3 regions of the Kitasatospora sp. NPDC058063 genome follow, and region 3 is predicted to be linked to each of the others. Evidence: predicted binding sites of a transcription regulator. Region 3 holds the regulator's gene; each other region holds the start of a gene.
The links. The regulator HrcA, encoded in region 3, represses chaperone genes, less so after heat shock. The targets are predictions, from matches to a motif close to TTNGCACTCNGNNNNNCNGAGTGCNAA.
Positions count from the first base shown of each region.

Region 1 (3,094 bases), on a different contig from region 3:
CCTGCGTGTTCATCCCGCACGACCTGGAGCAGGGCAAGGTCGTCATGGCCGGGGTGTACGGCGGCGAGCTGGTCGGCATCGAGGGCAACTACGACGACGTGAACCGCTTCTGCTCGGAGCTGATCGGCGATTCGGCCGGCGAGGGCTGGGGCTTCGTCAACGTGAACCTGCGGCCGTACTACGGCGAGGGTTCCAAGACGCTGGCGTACGAGATCTGCGAGCAGCTCGGCTGGCGGCTGCCGGAGCAGATCGTGATCCCGATCGCCTCGGGCTCGCAGCTGACGAAGATCGACAAGGGCCTCCAGGAGCTGATCAGGCTCGGCCTGGTCGAGGACCGGCCGTACCGGATCTTCGGCGCCCAGGCCGAGGGCTGCTCGCCGGTGTCGGCCGCGTTCAAGGCCGGCCGGGACGTGATCAAGCCGGTCAAGCCGGACACCATCGCCAAGTCGCTGGCGATCGGCAACCCGGCCGACGGCCCGTACGTGCTGGACATCGCCCGCCGCACCGGTGGCGCGGTGGAGGACGTCACGGACGCCGAGGTCGTGGCGGCGATCCGGCTGCTGGCGCGGACCGAGGGCATCTTCGCCGAGACCGCGGGCGGGGTGACCGTCGGCGTGCTGAAGAAGCTGGTCGAGACCGGGCAGCTGGATCCGGCCAAGGAGACCGTCGCGATCAACACCGGCGACGGCCTGAAGACCCTGGACGCCGTCTCCGACTCCGGGATGACCGCCGTCATCCGCCCGACGCTGGACTCGTTCCGCGCCGCCGGCCTCGCGTCCGCCTGAACCACCCGATCGGCCCCGCCCCCCGCAAGGAGAGTCATGAGCGCCAACGTCCGCATTCCCACCATCCTCCGCACCTACACCGACGGTGCCGCCGTGGTGACCGCCGAGGGGGTCACCCTGGCCGAGGTCGTCGCCGACCTGGAGAAGAACCACCCGGGCATCTCGGCCCGCATCCTGGACGACACCGGCAAGCTGCGCCGCTTCGTGAACGTCTACGTGAACGACGACGACGTGCGTTTCGCCGAGGGCCTGGCGACGGAGATCAAGGACGGCGCCGGCATCTCGATCATCCCGGCGGTGGCCGGCGGCTGCTGAGCCTTCGCGACCAACCCGCGGTCGCCCGCGCGTACGGAATTCCGTTTCCCGTATGCGCGGGCGACCGCTGGCATTCCGGCCGGAATATTTCCCGGTCGAGTCGGAGTAGAGTGTGGCTCGGTTGGGAACAGGGTTTCCCTTTCGGCCCCCGCAGTGCTCGGCCCGGGGGCGTCCGGCCGGCGGGACCGGCCCGTGAAACATGTCAGGCGGATGTCAGAATTCCCGCGGACATTTGAGTAATTCGTCCGCTATGTCCGGCGTGAAATGCCGAGATTATTCCGATTCGGCCCGTCCTGTCCCTTGACATCGAGGCGGAATTACCGGTGGCTGGCCCTGTTGCAGAGGGCGTCGATCCGGATACATTCAGCGGCGGTCGACGCAATCACCCGCTCGCCGGAAGCCGCCTGGCGTCCTGCACGGAGGGTTGCGGCGTGCACGGCTGCGCCCAGGGGGGGTTCCCCGGGCCGGCCTTCAACCAACCCGGGCCCGCGACCTGCGGGCGCGTGAAGGGCCAGCACAGCACTAGGGGAGTTCGGAATGGCTCAGGGCACCGTCAAGTGGTTCAACGCGGAGAAGGGCTACGGCTTCATCGCGGTCGACGGTGGTGCGGACGTCTTCGTCCACTACAGCGCGATCCAGATGGACGGCTACCGCACCCTCGAGGAGGGCCAGCGGGTCGAGTTCGAGATCTCTCAGGGACAGAAGGGCCCGCAGGCGGACATGGTCCGCGCCGCGGTCTGACCCCTTCCGACCCCAGGAGCTCGGCGCGGCCCTGCGGCTGGTGACCTCTCGCTTCTCGACGGGCCCGTGCGACTCGTGTCGCACGGGCCCGTCGGCGTTCCCGGGCGGCCCCGGCGGCGGCTCGCGGATTGTCGATTGGGCTTGCACTCGCCCACCCGGAGTGCTAATCATTGGCGTTAGCACTCACAGTGTGAGAGTGACAGCGGACCGGGTCGGTGAGGCCCCCGGGAGCGGAGGGAATGGACCTCCGCGCACCAGGGCCGTCCGTCGCGGGCACCCCTTGGTCCGAGCAGTCGACCGTGTCCCGGAGGACCACTTCTGATGGCCAAGATCATCGCCTTTGATGAGGAAGCTCGCCGCGGCCTTGAGCGTGGCATGAACCAGCTCGCCGACGCGGTGAAGGTCACGCTCGGCCCCAAGGGCCGCAACGTCGTGCTGGAGAAGAAGTGGGGCGCCCCCACGATCACCAACGACGGTGTCTCCATCGCCAAGGAGATCGAGCTCGAGGACCCGTACGAGAAGATCGGTGCGGAGCTCGTCAAGGAGGTCGCCAAGAAGACGGACGACGTCGCGGGTGACGGCACCACCACCGCCACCGTGCTCGCCCAGGCCCTGGTTCGCGAGGGTCTGCGCAACGTCGCCGCCGGCGCCAACCCGATGGCCCTGAAGCGCGGCATCGAGAAGGCCGTCGCCGCCGTCTCGGACCAGCTGCTGGCCCAGGCCAAGGACGTGGAGACCAAGGAGCAGATCGCCTCCACCGCCTCCATCTCGGCCGCCGACACCCAGATCGGCGAGCTCATCGCCGAGGCCATGGACAAGGTCGGCAAGGAAGGCGTCATCACCGTCGAGGAGAGCAACACCTTCGGTCTGGAGCTCGAGCTCACCGAGGGCATGCGCTTCGACAAGGGCTACATCTCCGCCTACTTCGCCACCGACCTGGAGCGCATGGAGGCGACGTTCGAGGACCCGTACATCCTCATCGCCAACTCCAAGATCGGCTCGGTCAAGGACCTGCTCCCGCTGCTGGAGAAGGTCATGCAGAGCGGCAAGCCGCTGGTCATCATCGCCGAGGACGTCGAGGGCGAGGCCCTGTCGACCCTGGTCGTGAACAAGATCCGTGGCACCTTCAAGTCCGTCGCCGTCAAGGCCCCGGGCTTCGGTGACCGCCGCAAGGCCATGCTCGGCGACATCGCCATCCTCACCGGTGGCACCGTCATCTCCGAGGAGGTCGGCCTCAAGCTGGAGAACGCCGG
Region 1 is NZ_JBHVSD010000024.1:149,708-152,801, reverse strand. It holds gene thrC (threonine synthase) at 1-785, shown strand, start outside; gene ACFVUY_RS33420 (MoaD/ThiS family protein) at 822-1,100, shown strand; gene ACFVUY_RS33415 (cold-shock protein) at 1,638-1,841, shown strand; gene groL (chaperonin GroEL) at 2,163-3,094, shown strand, end outside.
Region 1: groL (chaperonin GroEL) is a predicted target of HrcA. The motif match lies at 1,982-2,008, and genes of this name have one in related genera.

Region 2 (3,094 bases), on a different contig from region 3:
TAACTGATACGATGGTTCGATCATCCGTATAACCACCGCTAGACCACCCCCAATATCTGCCTGACGCAGAGTTGGCGCGACCGCTCGGCGGCCGCGGTCCGGCTCCCGGCCACCACGCCGGACCGGCCCGGTATCTACCCCGGTCGACGCGCGAGAGGACGACTCTCGGCGCCGTCGGGGCCACACCATGCCCTGCCGCGCTACCAGGCAGCAGGAAGGACCGACCGTGACGGCGCGCCGAACGGTCGACACCGCCGCGGACCACGCGGCCACCCCCGCAGCTCCGGCCCCCGCCCGCGTCGGGTACGGCGAGCTGCTGCGCACGCCCGGGGCCTGGACGTTCCTGTCCCCCGCCCTGGTCGCGCGGCTGCCGTACGCGATGCTCAGCATGGGCATCCTGCTGCTCGTCACCCGGACCCACGGCTCGTACGGCACCGCCGGTACGGTCACCGCGGTCGCCGCCGTCGCCCAGGCCCTGGTCGGGCCGCAGACCGGGCGGCTCGCGGACCGCTACGGCCAGGCCGCGGTGCTCGTCCCGACCGTCCTGGTGCACGCGGCCTCGGTCGGCGCGCTGATCGCGCTCGCGCTCGGCCACGCGCCCGCCTGGAGCCTGTTCCTGGCCGCCGTCCCGGCCGGTGCGAGCGTTCCGCAGGTCGGCGCGATGGTCCGGGCCCGCTGGGTGGCCACGTTCACCGCGAACGGCGCCTCCGACGCCTCCGCGGCCCGGGTGAGCACCGCCTTCGCCTTCGAGTCCGTGACGGACGAGTTCACCTTCGTGATCGGCCCGATCCTGGCCTCCGGCATCGCCGCCCTCGCCAACCCGGCCACCGCCCTGGTCGCCGAGGCCGCGCTGACCCTCGTCGGCGGCCTGGCCTTCGCCGCCCAGCGGCGCACCGCCCCGGCCCGGATCGTGCCGCAGCCCGGCACCAAGCGCGCCTCGGCGCTCGCCTCCCCCGGCGTCCGCCTGCTGGCAGGGACCTTCCTCGGGGTCGGCGCGGTGTTCGGCGGCATGCAGGTGTCGGTGAACGCCTTCGCCGACTCGGTCGGACAGCACGACGCCGGCGGCACCGTGTACGGGATCTTCGCCGGCGGCTCGATGCTGGCCGGCGTGCTGTACGGCGTGATCGCCTGGCGGCGGCCGGTGCAGCAGCGGATGCTGATCAGCTACGCGCTGCTGGTGCTGGGCTGCTCGGTGCTGTGGGCGATGCCCAACCTGGTCGCGCTGACCGCCGCCGGGCTGGTCTGCGGACTGGCCATCGCGCCGACCCTGATCAGCGGCTACACCCTGGTCGAGACGCTGGTCGCGGACGGGGCCAAGACGGAGGCCTTCACCTGGCTGACCGGCGCCATCGGGCTGGGGCTGGCCGTCGGCTCGATGGCGGCGGGCCGGCTGATCGACGGGCACGGGCCCTCGACCGGGTTCCTGGTGCCGGTGGCCGGGGCCGGACTGGGGCTGATCGTGCTGCTCTCGCTGCGGCACCTGCTGGTGGCACCGGGACACGGGGCGGCCGTCGCGGGCACCGCTCCGGCCCGGGGTTCGGGCGACGTCCCGGCGGAGCACGGCGCTGCCGGGCGGCTGGTGGGCGCGGCCAAGGGCTGAGCGGGAGGCGGTCCGGCGGCCGGGCCCGGCCCATCTCACACCGGAGTCGCTGGACTGATCCCGCGGAATGCCGCATCATTGACCATCGTTAGCACTCATCAGGCGAGAGTGCCAGGAGGAAGACAAGTGCCCACGTACCAGTACCAGTGCACCGAGTGCGGCAACGGCCTGGAGGCGGTGCAGAAGTTCACCGACGAGGCGCTGACCACGTGCCCCGACTGCCAGGGACGACTCCGCAAGGTCTTCTCGGCCGTGGGCGTCGTGTTCAAGGGCTCCGGCTTCTACCGGACCGACAGCCGCTCGTCCTCCAGCAGCACGGTGGGCGCCGGTTCGTCGTCGACCCCCTCGACGTCGTCCGCCACGTCCACGTCCTCCTCGGCTTCGTCCTCGTCGTCGAGCTCCGGCTCCTCGTCGTCGTCCAGCCCGGCTCCGGCCGCGAGCTGACCTCGGCGCCGGGCCATCGGCCCGGGACGGCCCGCAGACCTCGGAGAGGCCCGTCGGCCCCGCTTCCACGCGGGGACGGCGGGCCTTTCCGCGTTTCCGCCGGCTCCGGCCGTCGGCCTCCCTCGCCTTCCCCTCTTTCCTCTCCTTCCCCGTTCTTCCCCCGCTGTGGCCCCGTGGGCTTTCCGTCATCCCGGACGGGCCGGGGCAACTCGTGCGGGTGAACGAAGTTGTCCACAGGGCCCGGTTTTCCACAGGCCTGGGGAAAGTGCTGTCCGAGTTCGCCGGAAACGCTCATCGTGTGGGCATCCGGTCCGCGAGGGGCCGGGCCGCCGACACTCCGGAGGTGCGTCGATGACGACCGCGAACTTCTCCCTGCCCCTGCCCCTCCCGCTGCCCGCGCCCGCCGTACCGCCCCGGCAGGAGCTGCCGGGCTTCCCGCCGATCCGGCGCGGGTGCGGCGGGTGGCACCGCTGGCGCAGTGCGGTGCGACGGCGGGCCGGGGTGCCCGTCCTGGTGCTGCTCGCGGTGGCGGCGGCGCTGGCGCTGGGGCCCGCGCGGGCCGGTCTGCCGCCGCCCCAGGGGGGCGCGCTGGGCCGGACGGGTTGTCAATCCGGGGCTGCGGAAGATCACCCGTAACCGGGGGGCGACTTCGTCGTTCGAGGCGGCATGAAGGGCTTCAAGGAATTCCTGCTGCGTGGAAATGTCATCGACCTCGCCGTGGCCGTGGTCATCGGCGCGGCTTTCACCAACATCGTCAACGCCTTCGTCAAGGGCGTGATCAATCCACTCGTCGGCGTCTTCGGGACGAAGGACCTCGCGTCCTACAGTTCCTGCCTCAAGGGGCCCTGCGAGGTGAGCCCGACCGGCGAGGTCACGTCCGGAATCCTCATCCTGTGGGGATCGGTGCTCAGCGCCGCGCTCCAGTTCCTGATCACCGCGGCGGTCGTCTACTTCGTACTGATCGTGCCCATGAACAAGCTGGCGGCCCACCGCAAGACCCTCGCCGAGAAGACGGCGGACCTCGAAGCCAAGGAGGTCACCCTGCTGACC
Region 2 is NZ_JBHVSD010000022.1:135,684-138,777, forward strand. It holds gene ACFVUY_RS31765 (MFS transporter) at 227-1,600, shown strand; gene ACFVUY_RS31770 (FmdB family zinc ribbon protein) at 1,727-2,044, shown strand; gene ACFVUY_RS31775 (hypothetical protein) at 2,396-2,680, shown strand; gene mscL (large conductance mechanosensitive channel protein MscL) at 2,711-3,094, shown strand, end outside.
Region 2: ACFVUY_RS31770 (FmdB family zinc ribbon protein) is a predicted target of HrcA. The motif match lies at 1,689-1,715, and genes of this name have one in related genera.

Region 3 (3,094 bases):
GTCGTTGTCGGCGACCGCCACCCGCGGTTTGGGCATGTCGGCCAGGGCGCAGAGCCGGTCGACGGTGCCGTGGAGTTGGGGGAACTGTTCCGGGGACACCTGGCGGGCGCCCATCGCCCGTTCGGTGATCTTGTCGCTGAACCAGAACTGGGCCACGAACAGCCCGCCGGAGATCAGGACGATCAGTGGCCAGGCGCCGCGCAGCAGCGCGATCAGCAGGCCGGTGAAACCGACGTACAGCAACCCGATCACGAACATCGTCGCGACCATGCGGCCGGTCAGGCCGCGGTCGGGCGCGAAACGGGTGTGCTGGCCCGAGCTCGACATCGCTTGCTCCTCCGTTCGCCGTCGCTTTCGATGCTGCCACCCGGACGGCCTCCCGGCACCACCCCGGTGCCGGGAGGATCGAACCGCCGGGGCCCCGCGGGCCGTGTCCGGAACTGCGGGGAGGATCACGTCCCTCGGGCCGTTCCTGCCGTAGGACCCGGGCCTTACACTGGCAGGTACGGTTCTGGCACTCGTACGTTCAGAGTGCCAAGACCGGGGGCCTCCCGGAGCGGCCCGCAGCAGCGAGGGACACAGTCGGACAACGTGCGAAGACGGAGGTGCGTGCCCCATGGCCGGTGAGGTCCGCCAGCTGGACGAACGCAAGCTCGCCGTACTCCGCGCGATCGTGCAGGACTACGTGGGCACCGAGGAGCCGGTCGGCTCCAAGGCCCTGGTGGAACGGCACAACCTCGGGGTCTCGCCGGCGACCGTCCGCAACGACATGGCGGCGCTGGAGGAGGAGGGCTACATTCACCAGCCGCACACCAGTGCCGGCCGGATCCCGACCGACAAGGGGTACCGTCTCTTCGTCGACAAGCTCGCCGAGATCAAGCCGATGAGCGCCCCCGAGCGCCGGGCCATCCGGCACTTCCTGGACGGCGCGGTCGACCTGGACGACGTGGTCGCCCGCACCGTGCGGCTGCTCGCCCAGCTGACCAGGCAGGTCGCGGTGGTGCAGTACCCCTCGCTGACGCGCTCCACCGTCCGGCACATCGAGCTGGTGGCGCTGGCCCCGGCCAAGGTGATGCTGGTACTGATCACCAACACCGGCCGGGTCGAGCAGCGGATGGTCGACTGCCCGGGCTCGGTCGGCGAGACGGTGCTGGCGGACCTTCGGGCCCGGATCAACGCGAGAGCCGCCGGCCGGCGCCTCCCGGAGGTCCCGGGGCTGCTGGAGGAGCTGCCGGCGCTGTTCGAGCAGGCCGACCGGCCGACGGTCAGCACGGTCCTGGCGACCCTGTTCGAGACGCTCGCCGAGCAGAACGAGGAGCGGATCATGCTGGCCGGCACGGCCAACCTGACCCGCTTCGGGCACGACTTCCCGCTCACCATCCAGCCGGTGCTGGAGGCCCTGGAGGAGCAGGTCATCCTGCTCCGCCTCCTGGGTGAGACCGCGGACGCCGCGATGACGGTCCGGATCGGGCGGGAGAACGCCTATGAAGGGCTGAATTCCACGTCGATCGTTTCGGTCGGCTACGGTTCGGGCGACGAGAGCGTGGCGAAACTGGGTGTGATCGGTCCGACCCGGATGGACTACCCCGGCACAATGGGGGCGGTGCGAGCGGTGGCACGGTACGTGGGCCAGATCCTGGCCGAGTCCTAGCAAGGGCCACCGTTAAAATTTTTGACGGTGGCGTCCAGTCGCAGCACTACTACAGGCGGAACAAGCGGAGCATTTGGTGGCCACGGACTACTACGCGGTACTCGGCGTCCGACGGGATGCGGGGCAGGACGAGATCAAGAAGGCGTTCCGGCGCCTGGCACGCGAACTGCACCCGGACGTCAACCCGGACCCGAAGACGCAGGAGCGGTTCAAGGAGATCAACGCCGCCTACGAGGTGCTCTCCGACCCGCAGAAGCGTCAGGTCTACGACCTCGGCGGGGACCCGCTGTCCCCGGGCGGCGGCGGTGCCGGCGGCTTCGGCGCCGGCGCGGCGGGCTTCGGCTTCTCCGACATCATGGACGCCTTCTTCGGCGCCGCGGCCGGCCAGCGCGGCCCGCGCTCGCGCACCCGCCGCGGCCAGGACGCCATGATCCGGCTGGAGATCACCCTGGAGGAGGCCGCGTTCGGCACCACCAAGGAACTCCAGGTCGACACCGCCGTCACCTGCACCACCTGCAGTGGCGAGGGCGCGGCCCCCGGCACCTCGGCGCAGACCTGTGACATGTGCCGCGGCAAGGGCGAGGTCTCCCAGGTCACCCGGTCCTTCCTGGGCCAGGTCATGACCTCCCGCCCCTGCCCGCAGTGCCAGGGCTTCGGCACCGTCGTGCCGACCCCGTGCCCGGAGTGCGCCGGCGACGGCCGCGTGCGCGCCCGCCGCACCCTGACCGTCAAGATCCCGGCCGGCGTCGACAACGGCACCCGGATCCAGCTGGCCGGCGAGGGCGAGGTCGGCCCCGGCGGCGGCCCGGCCGGCGACCTGTACGTCGAGATCGCCGAGACCACCCACGCCATCTTCCAGCGGCGCGGGGACGACCTGCACTGCACCGTCACCATCCCGATGACGGCGGCCTCGCTCGGCACCCGGGTGCCGCTGCAGACCCTGGACGGCCTGGAGGACGTCGACATCCGGCCCGGCACCCAGTCCGGCCAGTCGATCCCGCTGCACGGCCGGGGCATCACCCACCTGCGCGGCGGCGGCCGGGGCGACCTGATAGTGCACGTCGAGGTGAAGACGCCCACCAAGCTCGACGCCGAGCAGGAGGAGCTGCTGCGCCGCCTCGCGGTGCTGCGCGGCGAGGAGCAGCCGTCCGGCCAGTTCGCGCCGGGCCAGCAGGGCCTGTTCTCCCGCCTGAAGGACGCCTTCAACGGCCGGTAGTCGTCCGCGGAGGGGTGCCGGGGGATCCCGGCACCCCTTTCGTGTTCCCGTCCCACTCCTGGAGGTACCCCCGTCATGACCGCGCCCGTCTTCGTCGTCGAGACCGAGCGGATCGCCGCCGCCGTGCCCGGGGCCGTGGTGCGCCTGGACGGCCCGGAGGGGCGGCACGCGGCCGCGGTGAAGCGGCTGGAGCCGGGCGAGGCGGTCACCCTGGCCGACGGGCTGGG
Region 3 is NZ_JBHVSD010000006.1:373,846-376,939, reverse strand. It holds gene htpX (zinc metalloprotease HtpX) at 1-327, opposite strand, end outside; gene hrcA (heat-inducible transcriptional repressor HrcA) at 617-1,651, shown strand; gene dnaJ (molecular chaperone DnaJ) at 1,728-2,867, shown strand; gene ACFVUY_RS13430 (16S rRNA (uracil(1498)-N(3))-methyltransferase) at 2,943-3,094, shown strand, end outside.